3 regions of the Colwellia meonggei genome follow, and region 1 is predicted to be linked to each of the others. Evidence: predicted binding sites of a transcription regulator. Region 1 holds the regulator's gene; each other region holds the start of a gene.
The links. Region 1 encodes LexA, which represses DNA repair genes until DNA is damaged. Its sites were predicted from a motif close to TACTGTATNNNNATACAGTA; they were not measured.

Region 1 (5,844 bases):
AACGATGAAAGACAAGAAAGCAATCGACGCTGTTGCGTATACCATAGAGCTATAACCAAATAGCTTCTTACGAGAGAAAGCAGGAATGGTTGTAGAAACAATACCAAATGCTGGCAAAATCATGATATAGACTTCAGGGTGCCCGAAGAACCAGAAAATATGCTGGAACATTACCGGATCACCACCACCAGCAGCATCAAAGAAACTTGTGCCGAAATAGGTATCTGTTAAAACCATAGTAACAGTTCCGGCGAGTACCGGCATAACCGCTATTAATAAATAGGCCGTAATGAAGAATGTCCAAACAAACAATGGCATTTTCATATATGTCATGCCTGGAGCACGCATATTCATGATAGTTACCACAATATTAATTGCACCCATAATTGAGGATATCCCCATGATATGAACAGCAAAAACAAAGAAAGCTGTGCTACCGTTACTATAGGTTGTCGATAACGGTGCGTAGAATGTCCAACCAAAGTTTGGTGCACCACTTTCCATAAAGAAAGACGCTAATAAAATACTAAAAGCGAATGGTAGAATCCAAAAACTCCAGTTGTTTAATCGCGGTAGAGCCATATCTGGAGCACCTACCATCATAGGTAACATCCAGTTAGCTAAGCCTGTAAAGGCTGGCATAATGGCACCAAAAACCATAATCAGACCATGTACAGTAGTCATTTGGTTAAAGAAGTCAGGCTCAACTATCTGTAATCCTGGTTGAAAAAGCTCGGCACGTATAACAAGTGCCATTGCCCCACCAGTTAAAAACATGATAAATGAGAACCATAAATATAGTGAACCAATATCTTTATGGTTTGTGGTATATAACCAGCGCTTAAGGCCAGTCATTTTATGATCGTGATGATCATCGCCATGTGAATCATGCTCTGATTGATCATTAATTGCATCTGTAGTCATTATAACGCCTCCCTACTTCGCACTAGCAGCAACATCTGCTGGCTGGACTAAATCACCGGTATTATTTCCCCAAGCATTACGCTCATAGGTAACTACCGCGGCAATTTGCGTTTTCGTTAATTGGCCGCCAAAAGCTGCCATCGATGGATTTTTCTTGCTACCGTTTACGACCATATCAATATGTGTAGCAACATCACCTTTGACAATCGCACTATCTTTTAGTCCTGGGAATACTGGAGCCATACCTTCACCATTCGCTTGGTGACAAGCAACGCAGGCACTCATATAAACTTTTTCGCCCATGCTCATCAATTCATCTTGAGTGTAAACTTTAGACAAATCTTCTTCAGGAATAACTTTCGCAACTTCTTCTTTTATTTCTGCTACTGCGTCTTTTACCGTATCAGTTGCACTTTCAATAGCACCACCAACAGCGGCTTTAACATCAGAGGCTTGAACGGCGTCACCGGTATTATTACCCCAAGCATTACGCTCATAAGTTACAACAGCAGCAATCTCTTTTAAGCTTAATTGCTTGCCATAACCTTGCATACCTGTGCCAGCTATACCATTGTAAACAATGTTAATATGCTCATTTGCAGGTCCTGTTGTTGCAATCGCACTACCTTTAAGTGCTGGAAATGCTGGTGGTAAACCTTGACCACTGACTTGGTGACATGCTGCACAATATGCGGTGTATGTTGTTTCACCAAGCTGCATTAATTCATCCATAGAAACAGATGCATTTAACGATGCCGCTTCTGCAGCTGCTGCATTAGCTTTCAATTGTTTCTGCTCATCAACCCAAAGCGCATAATCAGCTTCCGATTTAACTTCCACTACAATTGGCATAAAGCCGTGGTCTTTACCACAAAGTTCAGCACATTGGCCACGATAAGTGCCGGGGTTCTCAACTTTAGTCCATGCTTCGTTAATAAAGCCCGGGTTTGCATCTTGTTTAACAGCAAATGCAGGTACCCACCAAGCATGAATAACATCATCTGAAGTTATAACAAAGCGTACTTTTTTATTGGTTGGGATAACTAAAGGTCGGTCAACTTCAAGTAAGTAATTTTCACCTTTTTCAGCAGAGCTGCCGTCAAGGTTTTCGTATTGCTCTCTAGGAGTAGAAAGTACTGAATAAAACTCAATATCTTGATCAAAATATTTATAATGCCACTTCCATTGCGAACCGGTAATTTGCACGGTTAAATCGGCATCATCATTATTCTCCATTTCGATAAGCGTATATGTCGCAGGTACTGCCATGGCGATAAGAATAACGACAGGAATCGCCGTCCATAGAATTTCAATTTTTGTGCTTTCATGGAAGGTTGCTGGTTTAACGCCCTTTGATTTACGGTGAAACACCATAGACCAAAACATGGCTCCAAATACCACAACACCAATAGCCGTACAGATGTAGAGCACCAACATATGTAAATCATATACGTCTCTACTAACGTCCGTAACACCTTTGGTCAAGTTCAGCGGCATATCTGCCCAAACTGAACTAGACAACAAGCCCCCTAGCAACAGCAAACCTAGGTTACGTCTTTTCACTCGACATCTCCTTCACCCTTTAAGGCAAAAACAGCAGCTAATCTTTAATTTACCTTGATAAACCAGTGATTTTGCTCATACATTTATTATTATTTAAGTGGTGCAATTTTGAACAATCGTCAAATGCGCCCTATTGTTATATTTGTACGTTTTCTAGACTAGAATTACTTAAAACTTGATCTGGGTCAATTTAAAATTTCAACGAAGGAAAAAATAAAAGCTAATAAATACAATAGTGTAAAAACACTAAACATGGCTTAAAGCTTATTTTTAAAGGGGTGTAGTGAATGTTCGTTTTTTGTTCATTATGTGATCATGATGCAGAAAATTTAACAAAATCACAACTCAAAAACAGTACAAAAAATAATCTATTATACGCGTTGAGTAACATGAATGATAATTATTCTTAAAAAACAAAGCTTAGAGAAGAGAAATAAACTTAACGAAAGGAAAGTGCAGGTTTCAAATAACAAAAGCCTTTAAAACCTGCACAATAACTAATCAATTTTTAATTTCATTTATTCGATTTAAAGTAAATAGATTTACATCCAATCAGCTGAACGAATAACGCCAACTGCAATACCTTCAACATTAAAATGCTGTGAAGTTAGGTCAACTTCTATTGGTGAGAAATCTTCGTTTTCGGCATGCAAATAAACAACATTTCCTTCACGTTTAAAACGTTTAACTGTTACGTCTTCTTCAACGCGAGCAACGATAACTTGACCATTTTTTACATCAGTTGTTTGATGCACCGCGAGTAAATCACCATCCAAAATACCAATATCTTTCATACTTTCGCCATTTACACGTAGTAAGTAATCGGCGGCTGGATGAAATAAACTGCCGTCGATTTTATAATGCTCTTCGACGTGCTCCTGAGCTAATATTGGCTCACCTGCAGCAACTCGACCAATCAATGGCAAGCCATCTTCTTCAGCAAATTCTTCCGCTAAACGAATGCCACGGGAGGTACCTGGCAACATTTCGATATAACCCTTCTTAGCAAGAGCTTTTAAGTGTTCTTCTGCCGCATTAGCCGATTTAAAACCAAAAAAATCTGCGATTTCCGCTCGTGTAGGTGGCATGCCGGTATCAGAAATTTTTTCTCGGATCAGATCAAATATCTGTTGTTGTCTGGGTGTTAAAGGGCGCATATTTTTTCCTTAAGCAACTATTAGGCAGCCTGTGTTTTTAAACAGTATCACTGTCATTGTATACAGGCTGTAAATAAACGCAAGTTATGATTTACCTTAGCGTAGTTGCCTTTAATCAACTTTCATTTTCACTTTTATAAAAAATGGTAGTTGGTAATCCCCGTAGTTAACGTTCAAGAACAAGTAATCAGTATGTTCAAAGTCAAAGATAAAATTATCAACTTGTAGTCTCAGTTGGATACCATCATCAGTTCGTATAACCTCAGCTACATCGAAAGTATTGCTGGTGTTAGTGGTATCAAGAGACATTGCATCTACCAGACCATGACGATCAGAGAAGATTAAGTTTACCTGGGTCTCAATTCCTTCACGCACAACAATCTCTGTTGAGGTATCTAAAGATAAAGATGTTCTGGCAATAGCTTCTGAAAGTATTGTTACATTGGCTGTTTTAAGCACTTCAGAATTATCGACTAATTTAGCACGGTAAATAATGCTCAAAGTTTGCTGGCCACTAACTCCTGGAGCGATAACTTCAAAGTGTTGCTTTGAATCACTAACTTTAGCGCCTTGAACACCTGAGGTATCCCAAGACCACTCTTTAATCTGCTCATAATCTTCTGTTATCACATTAAAAGTAATGGCTTGTCCTTTCACAGCGACAAGACGAGAAATGGTATAATTCATTTCACTCAATGTTATATCATTTTTAATTGTTAATTCAGTGCTGACAGTTTTACTTAGCTGCCCCATAGTGACCGTTAGTGAAAGTTGCCCACTCACATCAGTATCAACTCTAGGAGCGGAGACACTTAATATTTCATTTTTTGGTGTAAGTAATTCTAACTCTTGGTCAGACGTCCATTGCCACTGATATGAATCGATACTATGTGAACTTTCAATCGTAGGAGTAATCGATGTAGTGCTATCTTCGGTTATTTCAATGTTACTCGGTAGCGACACTTCTAAACTTTGCGAACTTTCAGCTGAAACATATACCTGGCTATTACTGGTAAATTGAATATCATTCTCTGTAATAGCGATAACACTAATTGGAAACTTTGTTAACTCAGTAACGATTGGCGCGGTAAAAGTAGCGGTCATAGTTGTGATATTATTGGTTGTTATAATTTCGGTAATAGCATCTGAAACCATTAGGGATGTTAAATCCCATGCGATAGAGTCTAGCGTGACATTACTCGTTAAACGTGCATTAAGCACAGTAGTATCGCCCGACAAGGTGTCAAATTGCTCTAACAGCTCAATATATACAGTTGGTTCCTCGTTATCATCGGCAGGTGTTATTGTAAGCTCCAGCGTTTTTTCACTACGATGATTAGCACTATCTGTTGCCGATAAACTTAACAACACAACTCTAGTACTAGCAACATCAGGTACAGTAACGGTTGGAGATAAAACATTTTTATCCGAAAATGCTATTTCATCATCATCAGCACTCCACTCAATAACCACGTTATCTCCTTGTGGATCTTGAACATTAGCAATTATAACAATGCTCTCACCACCTCTTGCTTGTTGTGAAGATGCCATAGAAATCACTGGTGCTTGGCTAGCTTGCGCCCCCGCTTGTAATGTCACAGTGATTGTTTGTTGACTTGTATTACCTTGGCTGTCTTTTGCGACAACGGATATAACAATAACTTGTTCTACACTAGAGGTAGGAAAAGAAACATCTACTGATGAGCCTTCTTTAGTTGAAAAGCTCACATTTTCATTGTCACTTTGCCAGCTTATCTCTATTGCATCACCATCTGGGTCAGAAACATTCACCTCCAAAGTCACGGTTTCGCCACTCGAAACAATTTGCGATGTATTTGCTACGATCACCGGAGCTCGGTTTACTTCAACGGGAGCACTTTTTTCACTAGAACCGCTACATGCTGCTAAGCATAAAGTCAGTAAAAGGCAGATAAATAAAAGGTAATTAGACATATCAATCCTTGATAATTTGTTTGATTAAAATTCATACACAATCATAAAGTCAGTTTTAAAAAAATAAAGCAAAAAATTGCTAATTAAACATACAGTTACAATTGATAAAAAACTTGACCAAATATCTAGAGGTGGACCAGAAATGAATAGTATTTCATGGCGGCTTTGTAGGTCTATTTACGAGCTTACAAAACCGATAACTATTCAATATAGTATAGAAAACTCGATAGATGTTTTATTCTACAAA
Region 2 (5,844 bases), on a different contig from region 1:
AATCACTTTTATCCCACTGAATAACCGTGCGCTCTGCCATTGCCGCATTTTCCACAGGCACAAGTTCGTATAGCGGCCCTGATGAAATAATAAAGCCGCCAACATGTTGTGATAAATGCCGTGGAAAGCCAATAATTTCATCAACAAGTTCAATAAATAATTGCGCTTGGTAGCTGTTTTTATTTAACCCCAGTTCAAGTACTTGTTCACGCCAGCTGATTTCCTTTTGCCGACGATTAATATTTTTAATAAAAAAACTTAGCTGTGTTTCGTTAAAACCAAACACTTTACCAACTTCTCGAATTGCACTCTTTAATCGATACGTGATCACTGTGGCAGCTATTGCCGCATGTTCACGACCATATTTTTGGTAAATATATTGAAAAATTTCTTCTCGGCGCTGGTGCTCAAAATCAACATCAATATCAGGTGGCTCATTTCTTTCTTTTGAAATAAAGCGTTCGAATAATACAGATATTTGCCTTGGGTCTACTGAGGTAATCTCGAGACAATAACAAACAATAGAGTTGGCCGCAGAGCCTCGGCCTTGATAAAGAATATGCTGCGATTTTGCGTATTGAACAATGTCATAAATGGTTAAAAAAAAGTACTCGTAGCCTTGCTCCTCAATTAGCACAAGCTCTTTATCAATAGTATCTTTAATTTGCTTGGAAATGCCTTCCTCAAAACGTAACGCGATACCTTTTCCAACTAATGACTTTAGGTAAGATATTGCAGAAAAACCTTTAGGAACAAGTTCTTCTGGGTATTCATACTGTAAACTAGATAAGCAAAAATGACACTGGTTCGCGAGCTCAATACTGGCAATAATATCTTCACTTGAATGTATTTTAAGTAATTTATCGACTGGTCTTAGCGATTTTTCTGCATTTTGCTCAAGCAAAGTTCCCATGTTTTTTAACATTTTTCCATGGCGAATTGCACTAAGTACGTCTTGTAATTTTTGCCGCTGTGGCACATGCATTAACACTCCACCACAAGCGACAATGGTTAACTGAAATTGTGCAGATAAGCATTGGCAATGCTGTTTAAAAATAACTTCATTGGCATGTAAAAAACGCGTATATGCTAGTGATAATCTTGCTCTGTGGTAGCGTAATAATACCGCAGCATCTTGTTTATCTTTAACCATATCACCGCTGGGAAGCCAAAGTACAAAACAGTGCTTAATAGAATGTAGATCCCAGTAAGTAAATTGATAATGGCCTTTATTACAACGCCGACGTGCATTGGTGATCACTCGAGATAATTCAGCATAGCCCTGACGATTTGGTGATAGTAAAATAATCTTAAGACCGTCTTCTAGCTGAAAACTTGCGCCAACAATCAATTTAATAGCTAATGCCTTATCTTTAATCTCTCGATAAGCACGTACAACACCCGCTACTGAGCATTCATCGGTAATTGCTAAGGCACTGTAACCGAGTTCATTCGCTTGTAATATTAACTCTTCAGGATGAGAAGCCCCCTGTAAAAACGAGAAATTCGACTGGCAATATAATTCAGCGTAGCTCATCAAGCAGTACCATTGACTTAGTATGATTAAGAAAAATAACCATGAACATACCAACGCTTATCTAGCGCTTTATAAACCCAGCAGCACTGCCCTTGTTTTGTCGTGGCAACAAAATAATCACGCTGGTAAGCCTGATCAACCGTTTCTTGATGGTAGCTTGTCACAACTCTCGTATTTAAAGTCGTTGTTTGCTCCCACCAAGCCGTTGTTATACGTTCAGGCCCGTGTAAGATACTGACATGAGTTTGTAATAGCTCTGGCTTATCTAATATAAAACTTGGTCGCAGCGGCATGGGTTTATCAGTTTCTTTGGTAAATGCATGGTTTATATTTGCTGTCCCCCTTTCTTCAGAAGTTTGTAAATTTTTACTGTTTTTATCTTTTTCATGACGAACTGGTAAGGCTTTGGCTTCAATAAAGGGATGGTAAGCTGAAGCCAACTCAACCCGATGATCATTGCCTTGCTGTAAACGCAGCACTTTATTTTGACCTAGCTTATTCGTTAGCAATGAAGCCAGTTGCGCTAATGATAACTGCCCTTGCTTACCTAAAAAAAGATCGTCTACCTCTCCGGTATTTGCTTGCATATCTGCAACAAATAAACTGACTTTGGTAATAGGAGCTTGCAAGTGAATATTAGTTAATTTTAAGGTCACTAAATTTAGCCATTGCTTTGCTAAATACTCACCAGATGCACTACTAACAATAAATGACTGTTGTAAAACATGGCTTAAACCATCTAAGCGTTGATATAAGTACAATGTGAGCTGTTGGCAAATGTAGTCACGACGTATTAAAAAAGCTTCAAGCAATTGTAATAACTGCTGAATTGGTTGTAGCAACACATCTACGTGCGTCATTTCATATAATAATTCAACACTATGATCAAAAATGTGTTTTGGTTGATAGAAAACTAAAGATTTATCAGGGTGCTTACCTGTTAGTTGTGCCAAATAACCTATTGTTTCGCTATCTAGTCGCTTTGCTAAATCTTTTATGGGTATTGCCTGCAATTGAGCAAAAGTGTTAATACCCAAACGTGCTAGAACATGCTTTGTTTTATCATTAATAAACAGTTGCGCAATAGTAAGCTGAGCCATTTTTTCTGTAATAACATTTGGCTTTGTTGTCAATAAATTAATACCAGCGCAAGCAAGTGCTTGTGCTGACATAGGACTGTAACCACAAGCAATTACTGTTTGTACATTAAAAGGTTTTAATACTGCCTTGATGGCCGCAATATAAATATCAAGCTGCTGATAAAGCCGTAACATATCCCCTACCTGCAACGCTAACCCCTGCGGCGGAAATAAAGCAATGTTTGCCGTAACGCTATACAATTGCTCAGCAATGCTTAGTAGGTATGTTTCTTGTTCTTCTCTTTGATATGGCACAACACAAAGTTCATGACTTAAAGATGCCGCCATAGCTAAACCCATGGCAAGTTCTATGCCTTTTGCTTTAGCTGTTTCATTTAACTGTACTATGCGGTTTTTTTTACTATCAACAATCACAATTGCTTGCTGATTTTCAACATTGTGCTTCTTTACCTCCGCAGATTTTGCTGAGCATTGCTCGGCCTGTAAACAGTCAAGCTGTAAGGATGGAAAGTTTATATATAGCCACAACATCACTAATGCCTAATAACAACAAGAAGTAACTAGCAACATTCAATTAATGCTAACACGCTGGTTATAAATGTTTTTTGCTATATTTTTTAGGCGTTGTCGACTAGATAAAGGCACAACAACATTATTAATAACACCATCACTAGCCACCTCTACAGCATGAGCTTTTGCTAAGCTAGGCCATTGTTTGTGCATATTAACTAAGAAGGGTTTACAGGGCCAACCACCAAGCTGCTTTTTCACGTTTACTTTAATGCCACTTGGTTGTGCTTCAAGTGCTAAAGATAATGAAACAGGTAGAGCAAGATCGACGCTATGTGGAGAACGAAAGATGACTTGTACTGCATTACCTGTAACGGCAGCCTGTTTTAACCGTTTTACTTGATGTACCGCAAGCAGCTGTTGCCATAATAATACTGCAAAACAACAACCACTTTTTAAACATTGCTCAGCTGCCCATAGCGACTCTTCTGGCTTTTGTGATGAAATAATTAATAAATTTTCTAATGGAATAGACGCTTGCAATAGCATTAAAGCGTTGACCTGTGCTGGTGGTGCAATAAAAACAAGTTGTCGAGTTTGCTGGTGTTGCGCAAGCTCTGCTTGTAATAAATTAAGTAAATAAGGGAGAAATAACCTTAATTCACCAATACCGTTAATAGTTTTTACCTCTATAACGCCTTGTCGAGGTAAGCCTCCATCTAGATGCTTATTTAACTCTTGGTAGCCACTATCAATGGTTTCAACAACATTTTGCACTTGATCAGCAGGCCAAATTTTACCTTGATGATGCAATTGTTTGATCATTTTATTCATAATCACCACACAACTATACTGTATTTTTATACAGTATAGTTGTGTGGCTTTAAATTAACAAGATACTCAACAACAAAATCAATCAAAAATTGCGCTTATTAGCACTGATATTCGCTAGGTTATTGGAAATAAATAAAATTTTAGTTAATAAAAAAGCAGGCTATTGGCCTGCTTTTAGTTTTATCACTCGCGTGTATTAAAACACGCTAAGTTATTTTTGTGCTCGACGCTGTATAACAGCCTGATCCAGCTCAGATAGTAAAGTTTCAGTATCTTGCCAACCAATACAAGCATCGGTGATACTTTGTCCATAAGTTGCCGCAACACCATTGACTAAGTCTTGACGACCTTCAACTAAGTGACTTTCGACCATAACACCAAAAATATTATTATTACCATCACGCATTTGCTGACAAACATCACGGCAAACTAACATTTGATTTTCAAATTTCTTACTGCTGTTGGCATGGCTAAAATCGATCATGATATTCGTATTCAAGCCTGAGGTATCTAGTTGCTCCGTCACTGCCTTAACACTGTCAGCATCAAAGTTAGTTGTTTTACCACCACGTAGAATAATGTGACAATCTTCATTGCCCGTAGTTTCAACAATCGCTGAATGACCATATTTAGTAACCGATAAAAAGTGGTGAGAAGCACTAGCAGCGCCAATAGCATCAATAGCCACCTTAATAGTACCATCAGTACCATTTTTAAAACCAACAGGGCATGATAAACCTGACGCTAACTCACGGTGTACTTGGCTTTCAGTAGTACGAGCCCCTATTGCACCCCAACACATAAAATCAGCCATGTATTGTGGTGTGATCATATCTAAAAACTCACCTGCGGTAGGTAAGCCTAGGTTATTCAAATCAAGCAGTAATTTACGACCAATACGTAAGCCATCGTTCAGTTTAAAGCTATTGTCCATATAAGGGTCATTAATTAGCCCCTTCCAACCAACGGTTGTTCTTGGCTTTTCAAAGTAAACACGCATAACAATTTCTAAGGTGTCTTGGTATTTTTCCCGTAATTTCACTAAGCGCTCGCCATATTCCAGTGCTGCTTTTGGGTCATGTATTGAACATGGACCAATAACCACGAGTAAACGATCGTCTTGGTTGTTAAAAATTTTACTAATGGCTTGTCTGCCAGCAAAAACCGACTTTGTTGCTTGTTCTGATGATGGAAATCGCTCAAGTAATGCGATAGGAGGTAAAAGTTCTTTGATCTTATTAATACGAACGTCGTCGGTTTGATAAACCATAATGTTTTCTCTTTATACAGCGAATAATTTCTATTTAATATTTACGTCTAGACACCTAGATGATTAGTCCCGCAGTTAATTTATCAGTGTTCTAGCGCTAATAGCAACATAAAATACGAAAAAAGCGGTATAATAGAATTATTCGACATCAAAGAAAGATAAATAAATTTATTCTATAGTGCTTTGGTCGTATTTTTATTAGACATATTTATATAGGTTATCCATACGCATGATCCATTCTTCTTTGCCATTAATTGATTTACACCGTCATTTAGATGGGAATATTCGTCCAAAAACCATTTGGTCACTAGCACAAGAGCATAATATTGCTTTACCTGAAACTAACTTTGAGGCTTTTATTCCGCACGTACAAATTCAAGAAAGTGAAAGTGACTTACTTGCTTTTCTTAGTAAGCTTGATTGGGGTGTAGCTGTACTTAAAACGTTAGACGATTGTAAACGTATTGCCTTTGAAAATGTTGAAGATGCCTTCAATGCTGGTATTAACTATGCAGAATTACGGTTTTCACCTTATTACATGGCAATGAAAAATAACTTAGTTGTTGCTGATGTTGTTGCCGCCGTAATTGATG
Region 3 (5,844 bases), on a different contig from region 1:
TACGTTGAAAGATCATTGCCCAACAGGCAATAGAAAACCCTAATAAGGTCAACATTACCAATTTAACCAATAAACTTGCTTCGATAAATAAATCAAAAAATGAGAGTTCAGCTGACACGTTTTAATGCTCCTAATATGCTTTTCGGAATAATGCAGGGTTTAGCAATGGATAAATCGACACACGCAACTTTAATAACAGCAGTGCATAATATTTGCTGATGCTGATTAACAAGTTGCTGAGAAAATACCAAACTGGCAGATTTTAATCGGCTTATTGTGGTTGTTATCGTCAATAAATCATCTAATTTTGCCGATGCTTTATTGTCCATTTCTACCTTTGTGACCACAAAGCCAATGTTTTGTTCTAAAAATATTGATTGATTAATACCAAGCGCACGTAACCACTCAGTGCGAGCTCGCTCAAAAAACTTTAAATAGTTTGCGTAATACACGATCCCACCAGCATCGGTATCTTCGTAATAAACGCGAATCGCGTGCTGGTGACTACTTAATGACATTAATAACTTCTAATATTCTTAGGTAAAAATTTTATTGGTCTATAGTAATAGATAAACCTCACGTCTCACAAGGGTTAAGCGCGAATCTTTGTAACAAATTCTGCAATATTTTCCAATTAGCTCGCATATGCCAATATTTATAAAAACTTGTCTGCAAATGGCAACACATCAAAAGTTGTGGCCAAGTGAACCTATCAAAAACATTTCGCATTAGTTTTTCTAATGACTAATATAAATTTAATTCGTTTGTCCATTTTCACTCATCGGACTAGAATACCTTTGTTTTCTGAGCTAGCGCAGAATGTTTGTTTCGCTGACGAATATTCCCCATAGCCCATGAATTTTGAATAGGTATTGTTACCTTTCTCTCTGACATATTTCCTGGGAACCTAATTTCCTTCTATCAACTTACATTCTAAGTTGGCCCACATAGTTTTATGTGGGCTTTTTTTTGCCTAAAATTTACCATACGTTTTCATGCTTAGTATTTAGCGCCACAATCACAAATAATACGGCATAATAATTTTTCATTCTCTTTTCTTACCCTCATTAATTTTCTGACGTTACTATTAGCTGGCTTGAGCAAAGTAGGTATCTCTAATAATAAAAAAGCACCCGTAGGTGCTTTTTTATTATTAGGCTTTATATTACAAATGCCAGATATCTTAATTAGGGAAGTCCAAACCAAAATGTAAATAAGCTCGGCTCGTGGCAATGCGCCCTCGTGGTGTACGCTGTAAAAAACCTTGTTGAATTAAAAATGGCTCTAAGACATCTTCAATGGTTTCTCTTTCTTCGCCAATGGCGGCAGCAACATTATCTAAACCTACAGGGCCACCATTAAACTTATCAATAATGGCTTCAAGTAACTTACGGTCCATTAAATCAAAACCTTCATTATCAACCTCAAGCATATCTAGTGCTTTCGCTGCAGTAGTTTTACTAACCACGCCACCTGTTTTCACATCAGCGTAATCGCGCACGCGACGTAATAACCGGTTTGCTATTCGAGGCGTGCCACGTGAGCGCTTTGCCACTTCAAAAGCGCCTTCTTGGTCAATAGCCAAATTCAAAAAATGTGCAGAGCGCACAACAATTTCGGTTAAGTCTTTTGTACTATAAAACTCTAATCGCTGCACAATACCAAAACGATCTCTTAGTGGAGAAGTTAAAGCACCAGCGCGTGTTGTTGCGCCAATTAGGGTAAATGGCGGTAAGTCTAGTTTAATCGAGCGAGCAGCCGGCCCTTCACCAATCATGATATCAAGCTGATAATCTTCCATTGCAGGGTAAAGGATTTCTTCAACAACAGGACTTAAACGATGAATTTCATCAATAAATAAAACATCATTTTCTTCAAGGTTTGTTAGCAGCGCCGCTAAATCTCCGGCTTTTTCTAATACCGGCCCCGAGGTTGTACGGATATTCACCCCCATTTCATTAGCAACAATATTGGCTAATGTGGTTTTACCTAAACCAGGAGGGCCAAAGATAAGAAGATGATCAAGTGGTTCTTCACGCTTTAATGCCGCTGCTATGAATATTTCCATTTGTGACTTTACGTGCGCTTGCCCTGTATAGTCAGACAACATTTTGGGCCTAATAGCTCTATCTACCGATTCATCTTCACGGCTCGCTACTGGCTCTATTAATCTATCTGCTTCTATCATGTTGTACTCTTGGAAAATTTAACTTTACGGTTAAGTAATTCAGTTAGTAAATAGCTTTTGCAATAATTATAACATTGCTTTTAGCGCATCACGGATCAAGTCTTCACTATTTTTATCAGCGTCAAATACCGATTTAACAGCTTTATCGGCTTGTTGTTGACTATAACCTAATGAAACTAATGCGTTAATAGCATCGCCTTTCGTATCATTAACAAAACTATTCTCTTGTTTAACATTCATTGGCATCATATGTGATAACGCATCACTACTGTCGGTTTGCCAATCTTTGAGTCTATCGCGCATTTCAATTAATAAGCGCTCAGCAGTTTTTTTGCCGACCCCTGGAATTTTAACTATCGTTGTTAAATCGTCATGAATAACACAACTTACAAATTGGTCTGCCGACATTCCTGACAAAATAGCTAATGCTAACTTTGGCCCAACACCATTAACTTTGATCAATAAACGAAATAATTTACGTTCGACTTTATTGGCAAAGCCGTAGAGTAACTGTGCATCTTCACGCACAACAAAATGTGTGTATAGGGTTGCTTCTTGATTAAGTTCTGGCAATGCATAAATGCTGGTCATGGGCATAGTGACCTCATAACCAATGCCGTGGCATTCAATTAAAATTTCAGGTGCTGTTTTTTCTACTAAAATACCGCGTAAACGTCCGATCACTGCCTTAACCTATAACTTAGTTGTGATAATGTTCGCCACCATAACACTAGATATTTATACAGTAAAGTTTGATGTCATTATTTTTAATAAGACAGCGTATCCAAGTAGTAAGTTTTCAACGCTAACGTAAGCGCCCTCTCACTGTTTTACTGGCTTGGCCTGACATTTTGGTAATGGAGTCATGGCTATGGGCGTGGCACAAAGCAACTGCTAATGCATCGGCGGCATCCGCTTGCGGTGTACCAGGTAATTTCAAAATAGTTTTAACCATATGTTGAACTTGAGCTTTATCAGCAGCGCCAGTGCCAACAACAGATTGCTTAATTTGTCGTGCAGAATATTCAGCTACACTCAGTCCTGTATTGGTAGCAGCAACTATAGCAGCACCTCGGGCTTGCCCTAACTTTAGTGCTCCTCCTGGGTTTACTCCCATAAAAACCTGCTCTATGGCAAACATGTCAGGGCTAAATTGCAAAATAAGTTCACTTACACCAGCAAATATAGTTTGTAAGCGCGGCCCTAACTCATCACCAGCGGCAATCGCTTTAATACAACCGCTGCCGAGATAAGTAAAATTCCGGCCATCTTGCTTGATCACGCCATAACCTGTAATTCGTGAACCAGGATCTATACCTAAAATTATAGTCACTAAGAATTTACCTTCACTAAATACGCTTGATACGTATAACAGTAATAATGCTAATGAAAAAAAACGCACTAATAAAGCCTACCTAGCATTTATAAGTGCGTTTTATTGAATTTACTGTCTGGCATTCACCGACAGAAATAACTTTTTTGTAAAATTACTCTGCTTTTTCTTCTGCTGTGGGCTCTTCTATGCGAGTAATACCTAGCTCAGTTAATTGTTCCGGGTTTGCATGGCCCGGAGCATTTGTTAATGGACATGCCGCGGTAGTCGTTTTCGGGAACGCCATAACGTCACGAATAGAGCTTGCACCTGTCATTAGCATTACCAAACGGTCTAAACCGAATGCTAAACCAGCATGTGGTGGAGCACCGTATTGCAATGCTTCTAGTAAGAAGCCAAATTTCTCTTGAGCTTCTTCATCGCTAATACCCAAAATTCTAAATACTGCTGCTTGCATGTCTTGGTTATGAATACGAACCGAGCCACCGCCAAGTTCACAGCCATTTAAAACCATATCGTAAGCATCAGATAGCGCGCCAACAGGGTTTGCTTCTAATTCTTGTGCAGTTAAATTCGTTGGTGCTGTAAACGGGTGATGAATGGCATGCATTTGACCATCAACTTCTTCAAACATTGGGAAGTCAACAACCCAAAGAGGTTTCCAGTCACCTTGTAATAAGTCTAAGTCTTCACCTAATTTAAGGCGTAATGCGCCAAGTGATTCACTTACTACATTGTACTGATCAGCACCAAAGAAAATGATATCGCCAGTTTTAGCATTCACACGCTCAAGTAAGGCTTTAGCGGCATCTTCAGATAAGAATTTTAAAATTGGAGACTGCAGTCCTTCCATACCAGCGTCAATGTCATTCACTTTTAACCAAGGCATACCTTTAGCACCATAAATGCCAACATACTTAGTTAATTCATCAAGACCTTTACGTGAGAATTTAGATGCACCTTGAGGCACACAAAGAACAGCTACACGGCCTTTATCGTCATTTGCAGGCCCTGAGAAAACCTTAAACTCAACATCTTTTAAGATATCAGCAACGTCAACAATTTCTAATGGATTTCGTAAGTCAGGCTTATCGCTACCAAAACGAGACATAGCCTCAGAGTAAGGCATGCGTGGGAACTCACCTAAATCAACGTCAAGCATAGTTTGGAATAATTCACGGATCATAGTTTCAGTAACTTCCATTACTTGATCTGAGTTCATGAATGACGTTTCAATATCAATTTGCGTGAATTCTGGTTGACGGTCAGCACGTAAATCTTCATCGCGGAAACATTTAACGATTTGATAGTAACGTTCCATGCCTGACATCATTAACAATTGCTTAAATAATTGTGGTGATTGTGGCAATGCGAAAAATTGACCTTTATGTGTACGGCTTGGCACTAGGTAGTCACGAGCACCTTCAGGTGTTGCAGCCGTTAGAATTGGCGTTTCTATATCTAAGAAGCCTTGTGTTTCTAATGATGCACGAACCGCAGAAGTCACTTTTGCACGAAAGCGCATACGCTCTGTCATTTCTGGACGGCGTAAATCTAAGTAACGATATTTTAAACGTTGCTCTTCTGAGTTTTTCTGGTTTGAATCTAGTGGTAACGGTGCAGCTTTATTGAGAATAGTTAATTCTAAACCTAATACTTCAATGCCACCGGTTGCCATGTCTTTGTTCACTTGACCTTCAGGACGTGCACGAACCTTGCCTTTAACTTGTACACAAAATTCATTACGTAAGGTATTCGCTTTCTTTAATACTTCTTGTAAATCAGGATCATATACAACTTGAACAATACCTTCACGGTCACGTAAGTCTAAAAATATAACAGCACCTAAATCTCGACGCTTGTTCACCCAACCACATAAAGTTATTTCTTGCCCAATGTGAGATTCATTTACCTCACCACAATAAAGATCGCGCATGTATTTACCTTGAATTCAAATGAGTAACAGAAAATTAGTCAACAGTGACTCGAATCTATCACTTTTAATGATAAAAAATTGCCGACATTATAAAGCAATGTCAGGCAAAGTCACCTGACATTCTTTGAATAATACGAGTAATTTTTACGGTTAGTTTTTTGGCTGGTTAAAGACGTAACTGTTTTTGCCTGATGCCTTAACTTTATACATCAAAGAGTCGGCGACTTTTAATAGATCATTATCAGTATCACCGTCATCCGGATACATAGCAATACCAATACTACTACCAATAGTTGCTGATATATCAGAAGATAATTCAATCGGTTGCTGAATAAGTTTTAATACTTTCTCAGCAATGTAAGCCGCTTCATCTTGATTATGCAACCC

Region 2: imuA (translesion DNA synthesis-associated protein ImuA) is a predicted target of LexA. The motif match lies at 3,998-4,017, and genes of this name have one in related genera.
Region 3: ruvA (Holliday junction branch migration protein RuvA) is a predicted target of LexA. The motif match lies at 2,917-2,936, and genes of this name have one in related genera.

Annotation. Positions count from the first base shown of each region.
Region 1 covers NZ_BAAJLZ010000010.1:36-5,879, reverse strand. The annotation lists gene ctaD (cytochrome c oxidase subunit I) at 1-924, opposite strand, end outside; gene coxB (cytochrome c oxidase subunit II) at 937-2,487, opposite strand; gene lexA (transcriptional repressor LexA) at 3,030-3,644, opposite strand; gene AC27E9_RS17385 (Ig-like domain-containing protein) at 3,756-5,597, opposite strand.
Region 2 covers NZ_BAAJLZ010000013.1:34,725-40,568, forward strand. The annotation lists gene AC27E9_RS18580 (error-prone DNA polymerase) at 1-1,537, opposite strand, end outside; gene AC27E9_RS18585 (Y-family DNA polymerase) at 1,564-3,168, opposite strand; gene imuA (translesion DNA synthesis-associated protein ImuA) at 3,208-3,981, opposite strand; gene aroG (3-deoxy-7-phosphoheptulonate synthase AroG) at 4,193-5,251, opposite strand; gene add (adenosine deaminase) at 5,481-5,844, shown strand, end outside.
Region 3 covers NZ_BAAJLZ010000001.1:1,342,927-1,348,770, reverse strand. The annotation lists gene tolQ (protein TolQ) at 1-118, opposite strand, end outside; gene ybgC (tol-pal system-associated acyl-CoA thioesterase) at 108-518, opposite strand; gene ruvB (Holliday junction branch migration DNA helicase RuvB) at 1,184-2,188, opposite strand; gene ruvA (Holliday junction branch migration protein RuvA) at 2,255-2,872, opposite strand; gene ruvC (crossover junction endodeoxyribonuclease RuvC) at 2,994-3,521, opposite strand; gene aspS (aspartate--tRNA ligase) at 3,676-5,457, opposite strand; gene AC27E9_RS06070 (transporter substrate-binding domain-containing protein) at 5,608-5,844, opposite strand, start outside.